Regions from separate parts of the Arthrobacter sp. WCS2018Hpa-7 genome, predicted to be linked through region 2. Evidence: predicted binding sites of a transcription regulator. Region 2 holds the regulator's gene; each other region holds the start of a gene.
The links. Region 2 encodes LexA, which represses DNA repair genes until DNA is damaged. Its sites were predicted from a motif close to TCGAACANNTGTTCGA; they were not measured.
Positions count from the first base shown of each region.

Region 1: RQH14_RS10650 (Y-family DNA polymerase) is a predicted target of LexA. The motif match lies at 2,360-2,375, and genes of this name have one in related genera.
Region 3: ruvA (Holliday junction branch migration protein RuvA) is a predicted target of LexA. The motif match lies at 2,719-2,734, and genes of this name have one in related genera.

Region 1 is NZ_JAVTJB010000007.1:192,622-197,332, reverse strand. Features, by position in the region: gene RQH14_RS10655 (uroporphyrinogen-III synthase) at 1-964, shown strand, start outside; gene RQH14_RS10650 (Y-family DNA polymerase) at 999-2,297, opposite strand; gene RQH14_RS10645 (hypothetical protein) at 2,717-3,148, opposite strand; gene RQH14_RS10640 (LexA family transcriptional regulator) at 3,130-3,561, opposite strand; gene RQH14_RS10635 (dihydrofolate reductase family protein) at 3,732-4,328, opposite strand; gene RQH14_RS10630 (hypothetical protein) at 4,309-4,494, opposite strand; gene RQH14_RS10625 (hypothetical protein) at 4,493-4,711, shown strand, end outside.
Region 2 is NZ_JAVTJB010000016.1:78,138-82,848, forward strand. Features, by position in the region: gene RQH14_RS16565 (ATP-dependent DNA helicase) at 1-1,701, shown strand, start outside; gene lexA (transcriptional repressor LexA) at 1,698-2,441, opposite strand; gene RQH14_RS16575 (LysM peptidoglycan-binding domain-containing protein) at 2,787-3,146, shown strand; gene RQH14_RS16580 (histidinol-phosphate transaminase) at 3,224-4,342, shown strand; gene hisB (imidazoleglycerol-phosphate dehydratase HisB) at 4,389-4,711, shown strand, end outside.
Region 3 is NZ_JAVTJB010000006.1:127,011-131,721, reverse strand. Features, by position in the region: gene RQH14_RS09190 (MurT ligase domain-containing protein) at 1-486, opposite strand, end outside; gene pdxT (pyridoxal 5'-phosphate synthase glutaminase subunit PdxT) at 589-1,290, shown strand; gene RQH14_RS09180 (YebC/PmpR family DNA-binding transcriptional regulator) at 1,294-2,049, shown strand; gene ruvC (crossover junction endodeoxyribonuclease RuvC) at 2,115-2,693, shown strand; gene ruvA (Holliday junction branch migration protein RuvA) at 2,808-3,452, shown strand; gene ruvB (Holliday junction branch migration DNA helicase RuvB) at 3,445-4,521, shown strand; gene yajC (preprotein translocase subunit YajC) at 4,667-4,711, shown strand, end outside.

The DNA of each region.
Region 1 (4,711 bases), on a different contig from region 2:
GGAAGACATGGTCCTCATCGAGGACACCCGCACCATCATTGCTGCCAAGCCCGACATCTGCATCGCCACCACCGCCTACGGCATGCGCCGCTGGTGTGAGGCCGCCGATTCCTTCGGCATCGGCGAGCAACTCCTGGAAACCCTGTCCGCCTGCCGCATGTTCGTCCGAGGCCCCAAGGCCCGCGGTGCCGTGCGGGCTGCCGGTCTTGCGGACGTCGGAATCAGCAGTGACGAAACCACCGCCACGCTGGTGGACATGCTGCTGACCGAAGGTGTGCGCGGCAAAACCGTGGCCGTGCAGCTGCACGGATACACCGATGTCCGCCAGCTGGAACGGCTCCGCATGTCCGGCGCCACGGTCCTGACGGTGACCCCGTACCGCTGGGTGAAGCCCGACGGCGAAGACAAGCTGCCGCGCCTGATCGAGGCAGTGGTGGGCGGCAACCTGGACGTACTGACGTTCACCAGCGCGCCAGCCGTGGACGCCATGTGGAGCACAGCCCACGAAATGGGCCTCTACCGGCAGCTCATCGAAGCCCTTAAGGGGCCCGTCACTGTTGCCGCTGTTGGGCCGGTCACCGCACAACCACTGGTCGACGCCGGGCTGACGCCACTGATCCCGGACCGTTACCGCATGGGCGCACTGATCCGGTTGGTAACCGAACACTTGTCCCTCAACCATGTACGCCGGTTGGAGACCAAGAGCGCCACGATCGAACTGCGCGGGCGCTGCCTGCGGATCAACGGTGAGGTGGTGGACCTGGCACCGGCTCCCCTGCTGCTCCTGCGGGCGCTGCTCGGCGCGGGCGGAGCAGTACTGTCCCGGGAAGCGCTCTCGGACCTGTTGGACCTGCGCGGCTCTGTGCATGCCCTGGACATGACGGTCAGCCGCCTGCGTTCCTCGCTGCCGGATGGCAAGCTCGTTGAGACCGTAGTGAAGCGCGGTTACCGGCTGCGGGCGTAGGCTCCCTGCCTCCACGAGGTGGTTTCCTCCTTCGTCAGGCCGCCTTCACCAAGGGCAGTTCATCCCAGTTGGTGGTGTACCGGGGGCTGAGCATGTCCCGTTTCATGGACCAGTCCGGACCTCCCTTGATTCCCGCGTGCCCCAAACCGATGGAGCCGCGGCCGTACCGCTTGCTGACTTGCTCCAGCAGCGGGCCGATGCCACGCTCTTCGTGCCGGTTCTCGAAGATCTCCAAGGGCTTCTGGTTGCCGCTGGGGCGGAGGTCGGTCACCATGATGCCGGCCTTGGCGTATCTCACGCCTTCCTGGATCCTTGGAACCAACGCGTGCGCTGCCTTGGTCAGCAGGACGGGATCCGAGGTGGGCATCGGGAGTTTGACGTTAACGGTGGGAAACGACTTGTCATTGGGGTTGTAGACCGATGTGGCAGCAAAGGCTGTCAGCAACTTTGCTTGGAGGTCGTGTTTGGCCAGCCTGGCACTTGCCATCTGGCCATAGACGCTGAGCACCTGCCGCAGCTGCGCCGCCGTCGTAATCGGTGTGGAAAAGGAGCGGGAGAAGATCAACTGGTCCCTCCCGATCCTTTCCTCCTCCATCGGGATGCACGGGGTGCCCTGGAGTTCCAGCACCGTGCGCATCATGACAATGGAGAACTTGTCCCGCAAAGCCACGGGGTCAGCCCGGACCAGATCCAGGATGGAGAAGATCCCCATGGCATTCAGACGTTTGGTCAGCCTGGTGGCAACACCCCAGATCTCAATCACGGAGAGCCGCGCCATCAGCGCTTCGCGGTGGGCTTCAGGGATCGAGTCCCAGCGGCACACTCCGTGGAAGCCCGGATTGTGTTTGGCCCACTTGTTGGCCAACTTGGCGAGGGTCTTGGTTCTGGCGATGCCCACACAGACCGGAACCCCCACATGCCGTTGGCACGCAGCTTTGATGGTGCGTCCCAGTTCCAGCAGGTCTTCCGGCTGACCTTTCACCCCCAGAAACGCCTCATCAATGGAGTAGACTTCCTGCCACGCCGAGTAGCGGGCCAGAAGTTCCATGACGCGGGAACTGATGTCCCCATAGAGTTCGTAGTTGCTGGACAGGGCAATGAGTCCCCATTCCTTGGCCCGTGGAGCCAGTTTGAACCATGGCTCCCCCAGCCCGATCCCCAGCTTCTTGGCTTCCGGAGACCTGGTCACTGCGCAGCCGTCGTTGTTGGACAACACAATGAGCGGCTTGCCCTCCAGTGCGGGGTTGAACGCACGCTCCGCCGACGCATAGAAGCAGTTGATATCCACGTGGGCGATCTCCTGCATCTGATGCATGAGTGCTGGTTTGGACATCGGTCTCCTCCGTTCGGCCCTAGCACGCGCGCCGCCGTTCCTCAGCAGCACACGCCGCGTATTCGAACATATCTTCGAATACCTTCACTGTACCGCCACGCACCGACAAGAAGACCTCGTCTCGATATGCATCTGACCCGGTAGTCCAGCAGAGGCCTCAACCCTTGACCGTAATTCGTTTTGAGGAGGACCACCTGGCCCCCATCGCACTAGCAAACGTGACGACCTCGGATTTGGCGGCACTTATCGCGAGATCCTTGACGCGGGCTTTGATCTTCTCATCGTCAATTACCCCGGATCTGCAGGTTCCGGCGTCGCATTTCAGGAACTTGCCGTAGCGGTTCCGGGCAATTATTATCCTCGAGTGTCGACTGACGCACAAAGACGCTGGGCTGCAATGGTCGACGCCCTGACGCCCCTCACGCAGAACCGCGCCCATCTCGAGTGCCATGCTCGAAAGAGCGCTCCAAAGCCGCGGTGAGAACAGCGGGCGCCAGCCGGTCCACAAGGTCTACCGGCCGGCCCTCGCGCAGCGCCGGGCATCCGGTGACCATCCAAGCGGCAAAGTAATTATGCGGAATACCCAGGGCCATGGCCCGGACAAACAGCCCCAACACCACGGGGTGCAAGGACAGGTCTTCCCGGAACTGGAAGCCTGGACAGTAAGTGCCGTCCGCTGAAAACACCCGCACCAGTTGTTGCATCACAGGTTCCGGATCCTCATGTATCTGCGCAAGCCGGCTCCGGACCTTTTCCAGGCTTGGCAGACCGAACTCAGCGCCCATCCGTTCCCACAGCTCGCTGGGAATGGGCCCTTGCGAACGGGCCGGACTCAGATGTGGTGCAGGCACGTGGTGGCAACTCCCCAGATGGTCAGTTCGGAAAGTGCCGGCACGCGGATGTCCGGATACTTGGGATTGTCTGCTTGGAGGATCACACCCGAAGGCGTGACGCGGAGCCTTTTGATGGTCAGTTCACCATCGAGGACAGCCACGACGACGGACCCATCCTTGGGCTCCAGGGCACGGTTGACGATCAGCTCATCACCATCACTGATCCCGGCACCTTCCATGGATTGCCCCGTCACCCTGACCACAAAAGTGCTGGTGACGTCCTTGATAAGGTGCTCGTTGAGATCGATCCGGCCATCAAAATAGTCCTGCGCCGGCGACGGATACCCGGCCGCCACCGGGAGAGGTGCCAGCAAAACCGACATCAGGGAAAAGCCCGCATCTATCACGCGGGGGCCGACTATCACGCCCACAACACACCTTTATTCGAATATATGTTCGATACTCGAGTGTACAGCGGATGACGGACATTGTGGTCACTCCCCCCGTTCCAAAGGGTGCTGTCACGGTACCCACAGAGTGCCGTAAGACGCGTAGGGTCACCCGCCAGCCGTAATAATGGCGGGATGGCGCCAAAGCTGGATCAGCGCTGCACCCGGTACCGCACGTGGGTGACGAGTCCGGTCCCGCGCGCTTCGATCGGTTCAAGCGTCACGTCCCCCACGCCGTCGAGCAGCCGTTCGCCACCACCCAGGATCACGGGAGAGATGTGAAGCCGCAGCTCGTCCATGAGGCTGGCGGAGAGATATTGCCGGGCGGTTTGTGCTCCCCCCGCAATAGCCACGTCCCTGTCCCCGGCGGCTTCCCTGGCCTGGGCAAAGGCCGCTTCGATGCCGTCAGTGACGAAATGGAAAGTGGTGCCACCTTCCATCGCCAGCGGCTCGCGCTGGTGATGGGTCAGGACGAAAACAGGTGCATGATACGGCGGCTCCTCACCCCACCAGCCGCGCCATTCCTGGTCCCAAGGACCCGGTCCAGGCCCGGCGAACATGTTCCGGCCCATAATGTAGGCACCAGCTTCGAGGATGCCCGCGATCTCAGCGGCGCTGGCTTCCCTCTGCTCGAACTGCCAGCGGTGCAGGCTCTCGCCTCGCTCCCCCAACGGTTCGTCCAGGGACTGGTTGGGTCCGGCAACATATCCGTCAACGGAAACAGTCAGATCACAGGTGACTCGGCTCATGCGCCCATCCTGCCACCGCCCACCCCAGGCGCATAGGCCCGATCCCGGCCATCACAGCACTGCCCGCATGGCCTGCGGCGGTCTCCGCGGAGGTCTGTACGGCGGAACGGAGCAGCCCTACGCTGAACCTGTTCACCAGCGCGAAGACGCGAAAAGAGGCAGCCATGGCACGGGATCCAAAACCCACGTTGGAGCAACTGAATATCCTGGTCGGCGAGTGGGAAACGTCGGTCCCTGGCAAGGAGGTCTCCGGCCGGACAACTTTCGAATGGCTGGAAGGTGGAGGCTTCCTCATCCAACGATCCACAGTCCAGCGGCCGGAGTATCCCAATGCGGTCAGCGTCATTGGTGCCACAGGCTCGGACGGAGCCTTCCAGCAGCAC
Region 2 (4,711 bases):
GTCAAGGGCAGGGCAAACTACGTCTGCCGGCAAAAGCTCGAAGGCGGGTTCCCCAGCGAGGAACCGTCCGAGGGACAGCTGTTCTCCTTGGGCGAGGACACCAGTGTCCCGCACTTTGCTGCGTCCATGGGGGGACCGCAGTCGCAGTTGGGCAAGGAAGTGGTCAGGCTTCGCGAGTGGGCGGACAAGACCGCCACCGGCGACCGTGACGAACTTATGCCCGGCGTCACGGATCGGGCTTGGCGACAGGTCTCCGTGACGTCCATGGAGTGTCTGGGCGCGCAGAAGTGTCCCCTCGCCGAGGAGTGCTTCAGCGAGTTGGCCCGGTCCCGCGCAGGCGAAGCCGACGTCGTGGTCACCAACCACGCCATGCTGGCCGTCAGCGCCTTTGAGGGGCTGGCTGTGCTGCCCGAATACGACGTCGTGGTAGTCGATGAGGCCCACGAGTTGCAGGACCGCGTGACGGGCGCTGTGTCAGGCCAGTTGTCCGTAGCGATGGTCCACGCGGCCGCGTCGAGCGCCCGCAAGCACACCGCCATCACGGTGGATGCCCTCAATGCTGCGGCCGACCGCTTGGATATGGCCATAGCGGGCGTGCCCAACGGTCTTCTGCCCAGCGGGCTCAATGACGAACAGCTCGATTGCCTGGACCAACTCCGGGAAGCCACACGCGCAGCACTGTCGGATTCGAAGACGGACTCTTCAAACGCGGTCGACGGCGGCAGGCAACTCGCGCGGTCACGGCTCATGCTCATTCTGGAGCTGTGCGAACGGATGCTCGCGGCCAAGGAGAACCGTGAAGTGGTGTGGTTTTCCCGCAACAGCACGTTCGATCCCCAGCAGGGATACTCGCAACCTGACGAGGCCGCTCCGGCCCTGATCAACATTGCGCCCCTGAGTGTGGCGGGACGCCTTCGTGAAGGTCTCTTCGCTGGTCATACAGTTGTGCTGACTTCCGCCACGCTGGCCATCGGCTCGGCTTTTGAACCGGCCGCAGGTGGCCTTGGGCTGATTGGCGACGGAGCACCAAGCTGGACAGGGATCGATGTCGGCTCGCCCTTTGATTACCCCAAACAGGGTGTGCTCTATGTGGCCAAGCACTTGCCCAAGCCTGGCCGTGGAACCTCGCCCGAGGCCCTGGATGAATTGGAAGACCTCATCCGCGCTTCCGGTGGGGGATCGCTGTGTCTTTTCTCGTCGAGGCGTGCGGCTGAGGAAGCCGCCGATGCCATGAGACTTCGCCTCGACGTCAGTATTCTCTGCCAGGGTGAATCCACCATGGCAGCCCTGGTGAAGCAGTTCGCCGACGAGCCCGATACCTGCCTCTTCGGCACGATGTCGCTGTGGCAGGGTGTGGATGTCCCCGGCGGTTCGTGCCGCCTTGTGGTCATCGACCGCATCCCGTTCCCGCGTCCGGATGATCCGTTGATGACTGCCCGCTCGCGTGCCGTGGCACAGTCCGGAGGCAACGGATTCATGGCTGTGTCAGCAACCCACGCTGCCATCCGTCTGGCCCAAGGGGCAGGCCGGCTCATCCGTTCCACGGGGGATAAAGGGGTTGTGGCGGTCCTTGACTCCAGGCTCTCAACAGAGCGCTACGGGGGCTTCCTCAGGGCAGCCCTGCCGCCGTTCTGGGCGACGACGGACCGAACCGTGGTGCGGGGCGTGCTGGAGCGCCTGGGCCCTGCCAAAGCCTCCTAGAGGGAGCGCAGGACCGAAACGACCTTGCCCATAATGGTGGCTTGGTCGCCGAGGATGGGTTCGTACTGGGTGTTCTGCGGAAGAAGCCATGTGTGGCCGTCGCGCTGGCGGAAGGTCTTCACCGTTGCTTCGTCGTCCAGCAGTGCGGCAACGATGTCTCCATTGACGGCGTCGTTCTGCCTGCGGACAACTACCCAGTCGCCATCGCAGATCGCGGCGTCGATCATCGAGTCGCCGGCTACCTTGAGCATGAACAGTTCGCCGTGTCCCACGAGTTGCCGGGGCAGGGGGATGACGTCCTCCACTGTCTGGTCAGCAAGGATGGGACTGCCGGCAGCGATCCGACCGACCAACGGGACCATGGCGGTGTCGCTGGCGCTGGCAAGCTCGGTCACGGCAAAGCCACCCGTGCTGCGGAGATTGGTGGGCGCTTCCACTCCCGGAATGGGGCCGCCATCGAGGGTCAATGGCATGAGGACTTCCATGGCCCGGGGGCGCTTTGGATCGCGGCGGAGGTAACCGAGCTTTTCGAGCTGGGAGAGCTGGTGCGTAACGCTCGACAGGCTGGCCAGGCCCACGGTGTCACCAATTTCACGCATGCTGGGCGGATACCCGTTGTCATTGACTGACCGCTGGATGGTCTCCAGGATCTTCTTCTGCCGGACGGTCAGGCTCTTGGGACTCTTTTGAGGCTGCTGGCTCCGCGGGGGTGCCCCGCCGCCGGTGGCTTTCGCTGCCATGTTCGCCAATGCCTTTCCATTCCGCCCGGAGTGTGCCCGGGGTCGTCGGGTCTGCAAAAAATGTCAGACCCTCCTGTTCCACTGAAACAGTGCTGTTTCTTCACTCAAACGTAGGGCAGCCACAGGCGTTTATCAAACATTTGTTCTAGCGAGTCTCGACACCGTTCGTTGATAAGTGCTAAAAATGTCTTAGCAAGGTTCGAATATGTGTTCTATAAACCTGGCGCTGACACCGGATGTTCGAACGAAGTGTTCGAACATCCGGGGTTGGACAGGGGAACGCACAGAATTGGCAGCCATGTACCGGGATCCGGCGCACGGCAATAGCTCAGAAGGGCTCAGCTCATGTCCGCCATCACTACGTTCGCTGATTTCCGCACCACCCAGGCGCCTGCGCGTCTCCGCCTGACCCGACGGGGACGGATGGTCTTCTTTGGCATCCCGGCCATGCTGCTGGTGGCTGCGCTGCTGAGCCTGGCTGGTTTTATCACGTCACCGGCCAAGGCCTCGGACTCCCAAACGCAACTCCAGCCGCCCGTCGCCGTCTCTGTCACGGTCCAGCCGGGACAGTCCCTGTGGGGCATTGCCGGAGCCGCTGCTCCCGAGCGGGATCCCCGCGATGTCATTACGGAGATCATTCAGCTCAACGACCTCCGTGGCGGCCGTATCCAGCCCGGCCAGCAGCTGTTCGTGCCCGCAAACTAGTGTGTTCCGTCCCCTGTGGGGCGGCCGCCCGGCGTCACAGTTAGTTCGGCAGTCCCGGCAGCCCTTAAACTGTGGTGGTGAGTGACCAGCTTGAGCGACTTGACCGACTACCCCTCCGGACCAACCTGCGTGGACTGAGCCCGTACGGCGCACCGCAGCTTGATGTCCCCATTTTGCTCAATGTCAACGAAAACACCCATGGCGTCCCTGCCGATGTGCAGGCGGCCATCACCGAGGCCGTGGCCGCTGCGGCCACGGGACTGAACCGTTATCCGGACCGGGAGTTCACCGAACTTCGTGAAGCCCTGGCCGAGTACCTTGGCCACAATCTCGCTCCGGACAACATCTGGGCAGCCAATGGCTCCAATGAGGTTCTGCAGCAGATCCTCCAAGCATTTGGCGGGCCCGGCCGGAAGGCGCTGGGATTCCCGCCCACGTACTCCATGTACCCCTTGCTGGCCAGTGGCACGGATACCGAGTACGTCCGCGGGGTCAGGGCTGAGGACTACGGCTTGGACGCTGCCTCCGCTGCTGCGCAGGTCCGCGAAACCGGTGCCAACATCGTGTTCCTGTGTTCGCCCAACAATCCCACGGGTACAGGCCTGGGGCTGGATGTCGTAGAGGCCGTTTATGAGGCCGGAGAAGCCAGCCAGGCAATAGTGATCGTGGACGAGGCCTACCACGAGTTCGCGCACGACAATACCCCCAGCGCCCTGACCCTGTTGCCCGGTCGCGAGCGTCTGATCGTTTCCCGCACCATGAGCAAGGCCTTTGCCCTTGCCGGTGCCCGGCTGGGCTACATGGCTGCAGCTCCCGAGGTCACGGATGCCATTCGGCTGGTCCGCCTTCCGTACCACCTGTCGGCTGTTACCCAGGCAACCGCCCTGGCTGCGCTCAGCCACCGGGAAGCCCTCATGGCCGACGTCGAGGACATCAAGGTCCAGCGCGACCGCATCGTGACCGAGCTTCTGCGCATGGGCCTCAAACCTGCGGAGTCGGACTCCAACTATGTTTTCTTCGGCGGACTCGAAGATCCCCACGCGATCTGGCAGGGCCTGCTCGACGCCGGCGTGCTGATCCGCGACGTCGGTATTCCCGGCCACCTCCGGGTCACGGCGGGAACCGAACCGGAAACCACGGCCTTCCTCGCGGCGCTGGAAGCGCTGCTGGACGGCCGGGCGTCACAGCCCGCCTAAACTTGTCCATAGACCCAACCCACTCTTCGTGTATAAGGACGTCCCAATGAGCGAAACCGGCGCCACGCCGTCCGCTGCCCGCACCGCGCGCATGGAGCGCACCACCAGTGAATCTTCCGTCCTGGTGGAGATCAACCTGGACGGATCAGGTGTCTCGGACATCAGCACCTCGGTTCCGTTCTACGACCACATGCTGACGGCCCTGTGCAAGCACTCGTTGATTGACATGACCGTGAAGGCCACTGGCGATACCCACATTGACGCCCACCACACCGTTGAAGATGTGGCCATCACCTTTGGCGAGGTGCTGCGCACGGCTTTGGGCAACAAGGCCGGCATCCGGCGCTTCGGAGAAGCCACGGTTCCTCT
Region 3 (4,711 bases), on a different contig from region 2:
GGTGTCCGTGGTTCTGGAGGCGATGTGCTCCAGTAAGCGGGCGGTTTTGTCGATTTCGCCGAAGCGGTCCAATTGGTCGCGGAGGACATTGAGCAGGAGGCTGAAACGGGGCTGGACCTTGTTGACGAAATGCACGGCATGCGCTTCGTCGAGTTCCAGGATGGCGATGTCGGCATCGAGCCGTCCGCGCCAGTCCACTTCGCCAAGGAGGGACGCGGCCACGCCACGGGTGAAGTTGCTGCCAGAGCGGTTGGTGAAGACTTTCAGGCCTTGGCTTTCGAGGAGCTCCACCACCATCTTTGTGGTGGTGGTCTTGCCGTTGGTGCCACTGACCACGGCCACGCCGTGGGGGAGTGAGGCCAGCGTTCGCTGCATGAAGCCGGGATCGATTTTCTCAACCACCAGGCCGGGAAAAGCTGATCCTCCGCCCCGAAGCCGGGACAGTGTGCGGACCAGCTTGCCGAGGGGGACGCTGAAGGAAAGCATGCTCTGTAATATATCCCAGTCAGGGCATGGAACCCGGACTGGGCGGAGTCGCCGGTGGCCGCAGAAGACGTCGCGGCAGGCGCAGCGCACTATGATGGATCAATGACCAACCCCCTTTCCGACGCTTCATCGCGCGTGGGTTCAGGACTCAGGATCGGCGTTCTGGCACTTCAGGGCGACTTCCGCGAGCATATCCACGCTGTGGAGGCCGCTGGAGCCACCGGCGTGGGTATCCGCCGGCCGTCCGAGCTGGACGATGTTGACGGCCTGATCATCCCCGGCGGCGAATCCACCAGCATCGACAAATTGTCGCGGATCTTCGAACTGCGTGATCCGATCCAAAAGCGCATTGCAGACGGCCTTCCCGTCTACGGCTCCTGCGCCGGAATGATCCTCCTGGCCGATGAGATCGCCGATCCCGCCAAGGATCTCAACGGAAATCCCCAGCAGACTTTCGGCGGCCTGGACATCACTGTGCGCCGGAACGCCTTTGGGCGCCAGCGTGAATCCTTCGAAACGGATCTCGATTTCAAGGGCCTGGACTTCAGCGCCGGGGAGTCCGGCGTGGATCCCGTCCACGCCGTCTTCATTCGTGGTCCCTGGGTGGAGCGTGTGGGTGCGGACGTTGAAATCCTGGCGCAGGTTGATCCGGACCACGCCAGCCACACGGCTGCTTTGCACGGAGTGGCTAGAATTGTTGCAGTGCGCTCCGGCCACCTGCTGGCCACCTCCTTCCACCCGGAAGTGACTGGGGAGAAGCGCGTGCATGAACTCTTTATTCGAATGATCAGAGGAGAAGCGTAAAGCATGTCAGGCCACTCCAAATGGGCGACCACCAAGCACAAAAAAGCCATCATTGACGGCCGGCGTGCAAAGTCGTTCGCGAAACTGATCAAGAACATCGAAGTTGCTGCCCGCATGGGCGGCCCGGACCTCGCCGGCAACCCCGGCCTGGAACTCGCCGTCACCAAGGCCAAGAAGACTTCGGTACCCAATGACAACATCGATCGCGCTATCAAGCGTGGCGCGGGCCTCACCGGCGAGGTAGTCGACTACACCGAAATCATGTACGAGGCCCGCGGCCCGCAGGGTTCGGCACTGCTGATCGAATGTCTGACAGACAACAAGAACCGGGCAGCTTCGGAAGTCCGCCTCGCCATTTCGCGCAACGGCGGCACCATTGCCGACCCCGGATCGGTCAGTTACCTCTTCGCCCGGAAGGGTGTTGTGGTCCTGCCGAAAAACGGCCTCAGCGAAGACGACATCCTGATGGCTGTCCTGGAAGCCGGAGCCGAAGAAGTGAAGGACAGCGGCGAGAACTGGGAAATCCATTCCGAGCCCTCTGACCTCCAAGCCATCCGCGACGCCCTCAAGGAAGCCGGCATCGACTACGAAACCGATGAAGCCGAATTTGTTCCATCCATGCAGGTGGAGCTCGATGTCGATGGTGCCAAGAAGTTCATGAAGCTTGTCGATGCCCTGGAAGATCTGGACGATGTCCAGAACGTTTACAGCAACGCGGACCTCAGCGAGGAAGTGCAGGCAGCCCTCGACGCCGAGTAGTCGGCCCGGCGCAGCACTTACTTTTTGTCACTCAGCAGGTTTACAGCCACCAGGAAGGCCCGGACTTGACTCTTCGCGTATTGGGAGTCGATCCGGGCCTCACCCGTTGCGGCATAGGCGTTGTGGACATAGAGCGGAGCCGCAGGGCCACCATGGTGGCCGTCGGCGTGGTGGGCACTTCTGCTGAGCTGACGCTGGATAAGCGTCTTCTTGTCATAGCCCAAGCCATTGATGAATGGCTGGACCTTCACAAGCCCGACGTCGTAGCCGTCGAACGTGTTTTTTCGCAGATGAACGTCAGCACGGTGATGGGTGTGGCACAGGCTTCGGGCGTGGTTATCGTGGCGGCCGCACGTCGCGGGATCCCCGTCGCGTTGCACACACCTTCGGAGGTCAAGGCGGCAGTTACCGGCAGCGGCACTGCCAACAAGGATGCGGTGACCAAGCTGGTGACCAAGATTTTGCGCCTGGATGCTCCGCCGAAGCCCGCTGATGCCGCGGACGCCCTTGCGCTTGCCCTGACGCACGCGTGGCGCGCAGGCAGTGGAATGGGCTCAGCCAGCGGCGCGAACGGTAAGGCTGGTCTCACGCCCGCCCAGAAAGCGTGGGCTGACGCGGAAGCAAAAGCGCGCCGCAAACGGTGATTGCCAGCTCCCCTTGCTAGGGTATTCGTAGATATGTTCGGATAGTCCGCTTCTGCCGCAATACTGAGAGCAGTATGACGGTGACGGAGCAGGCAGTATTTCAGGAGCCGGGTCTTGATCAGTTTTCTCCGTGGAACCGTAGCCCACGTTGGTTTGTCCACCGCTGTAATCGACCTCAACGGTGCGGGCATGAGTGTCTTCGCCACGCCGCAGACCTTGAGCCACCTCAAAACAGGGACTGAAGCCAAGCTCTTCACGTCCATGATCGTCCGCGAAGATTCGCTCACGCTCTTCGGATTCGCCGACGACGACGAACGTGAAGTATTCGACGTCCTGCTCAGTGTCAGCGGGGTAGGGCCGCGTTTGGCGTTGGCCGTCCTCGCCGTGCACGAACCGGAGGCCATCCGGGTGGCTGCGCACACCGGTGACAGCAAGACGTTCACCAAGGTGCCGGGAATCGGTCCCAAGGTAGCCGGCCGGATTGTCCTTGAACTGGCCGGAAAGTTGGTTCCCCACGGGACTGGTACCGGTACTGCTCCCGCAGTGGCCCCCAACGCCGAATGGAAGCCGCAGGTAGTCGCAGCCATGACCAGCCTGGGATGGTCCGAGAAGGACGCAAACGGCAGCATCGACAAAGCAATGGCCGACTCCCCGGAACTCGTGGATGCAGCGAACGTGGCCCAAATTCTCCGCGCCACCCTGCGGTGGCTGGGCCAGGACGGGGCACGTGCAGGCAATCGTGTAGGCAGCCGTGGCTGAGCAGTCACTCGTCAACGGGGGAGAGGAACCGGAAGAGCGGGTCATTGAGGCTGCACTCCGTCCCAAGAACCTGCATGATTTCGTCGGTCAGCACCGTGTCCGTAAGCAACTGGCACTGGTCCTCGAGGCGTCAAAGATGCGCGGCCGCAGTGCCGACCACGTTTTGATGTCCGGCCCTCCCGGCTTGGGCAAGACAACTCTGGCCATGATCATCGCGGCAGAAATGAACGCTCCATTGCGTATCAGCAGTGGTCCTGCCATCCAGCACGCCGGAGACCTCGCCGCCATCCTCTCCTCCTTGTCCGAAGGGGAGGTCCTGTTCCTGGACGAAATCCACAGGATGTCCCGGCCTGCAGAGGAAATGCTCTACATGGCCATGGAGGACTTCCGGGTGGACATTGTGGTGGGCAAGGGAGCCGGCGCTACGGCCATACCCTTGGAGCTGCCGCCGTTCACCCTGGTTGGAGCCACTACCCGTGCCGGCCTCCTGCCGGGTCCGTTGCGTGACCGCTTCGGCTTCACAGGCCACCTCGAGTTCTACTCGGTTGGCGAACTGGAGCTTGTCCTCCGACGATCTGCCGGCCTGCTGGACCTGAAGGTGAACTCGGCCGGGTTCACCGAGATCGCGGGCAGGTCGCGTGGTACGCCACGCATTGCAAACCGCCTCCTTCGCCGTGTCCGTGACTGGGCCCTGGTCCATGGCATTGACCAGATTGACGCCCGGTCAGCTTCGGCTGCTTTGGACATGTATGAAGTGGATGCGCGGGGGCTGGACCGGCTGGACCGTTCCGTGCTGGAAGCGCTCATCACCAAGTTCAATGGCGGTCCTGTGGGATTGTCCACCCTGGCGATCGCGGTGGGAGAGGAACCGGAAACGGTGGAGACCGTGGCCGAGCCGTTCCTGGTGCGTGAAGGACTGTTGGGACGCACGCCGCGGGGCCGTATTGCCATGGCGTCTGCGTGGACGCACCTAGGTTACGCCGTTCCGGCCGGAGTCTTCGGCCAGGAAGCCCTGGCACTGTTCGGCGAGGACGAAAACCACGCCGAAAGCGTAGATACCATCGGTTAACACGCCCTGTTCAGCTTTTCCCTCTAGACTGGTATGACGCTCGGCACGTTCGAGTCCTTGATCCATGCAACCGCCTCGCGGATCTGCCAGGGACGTTGCCGTGGACCAAAACGTAAGTACAGAACGGAACTTCCCTGTGGATCCAATGACCATATTGCTGTTCGTCATGCTTGGACTCTTTGTCTTCATG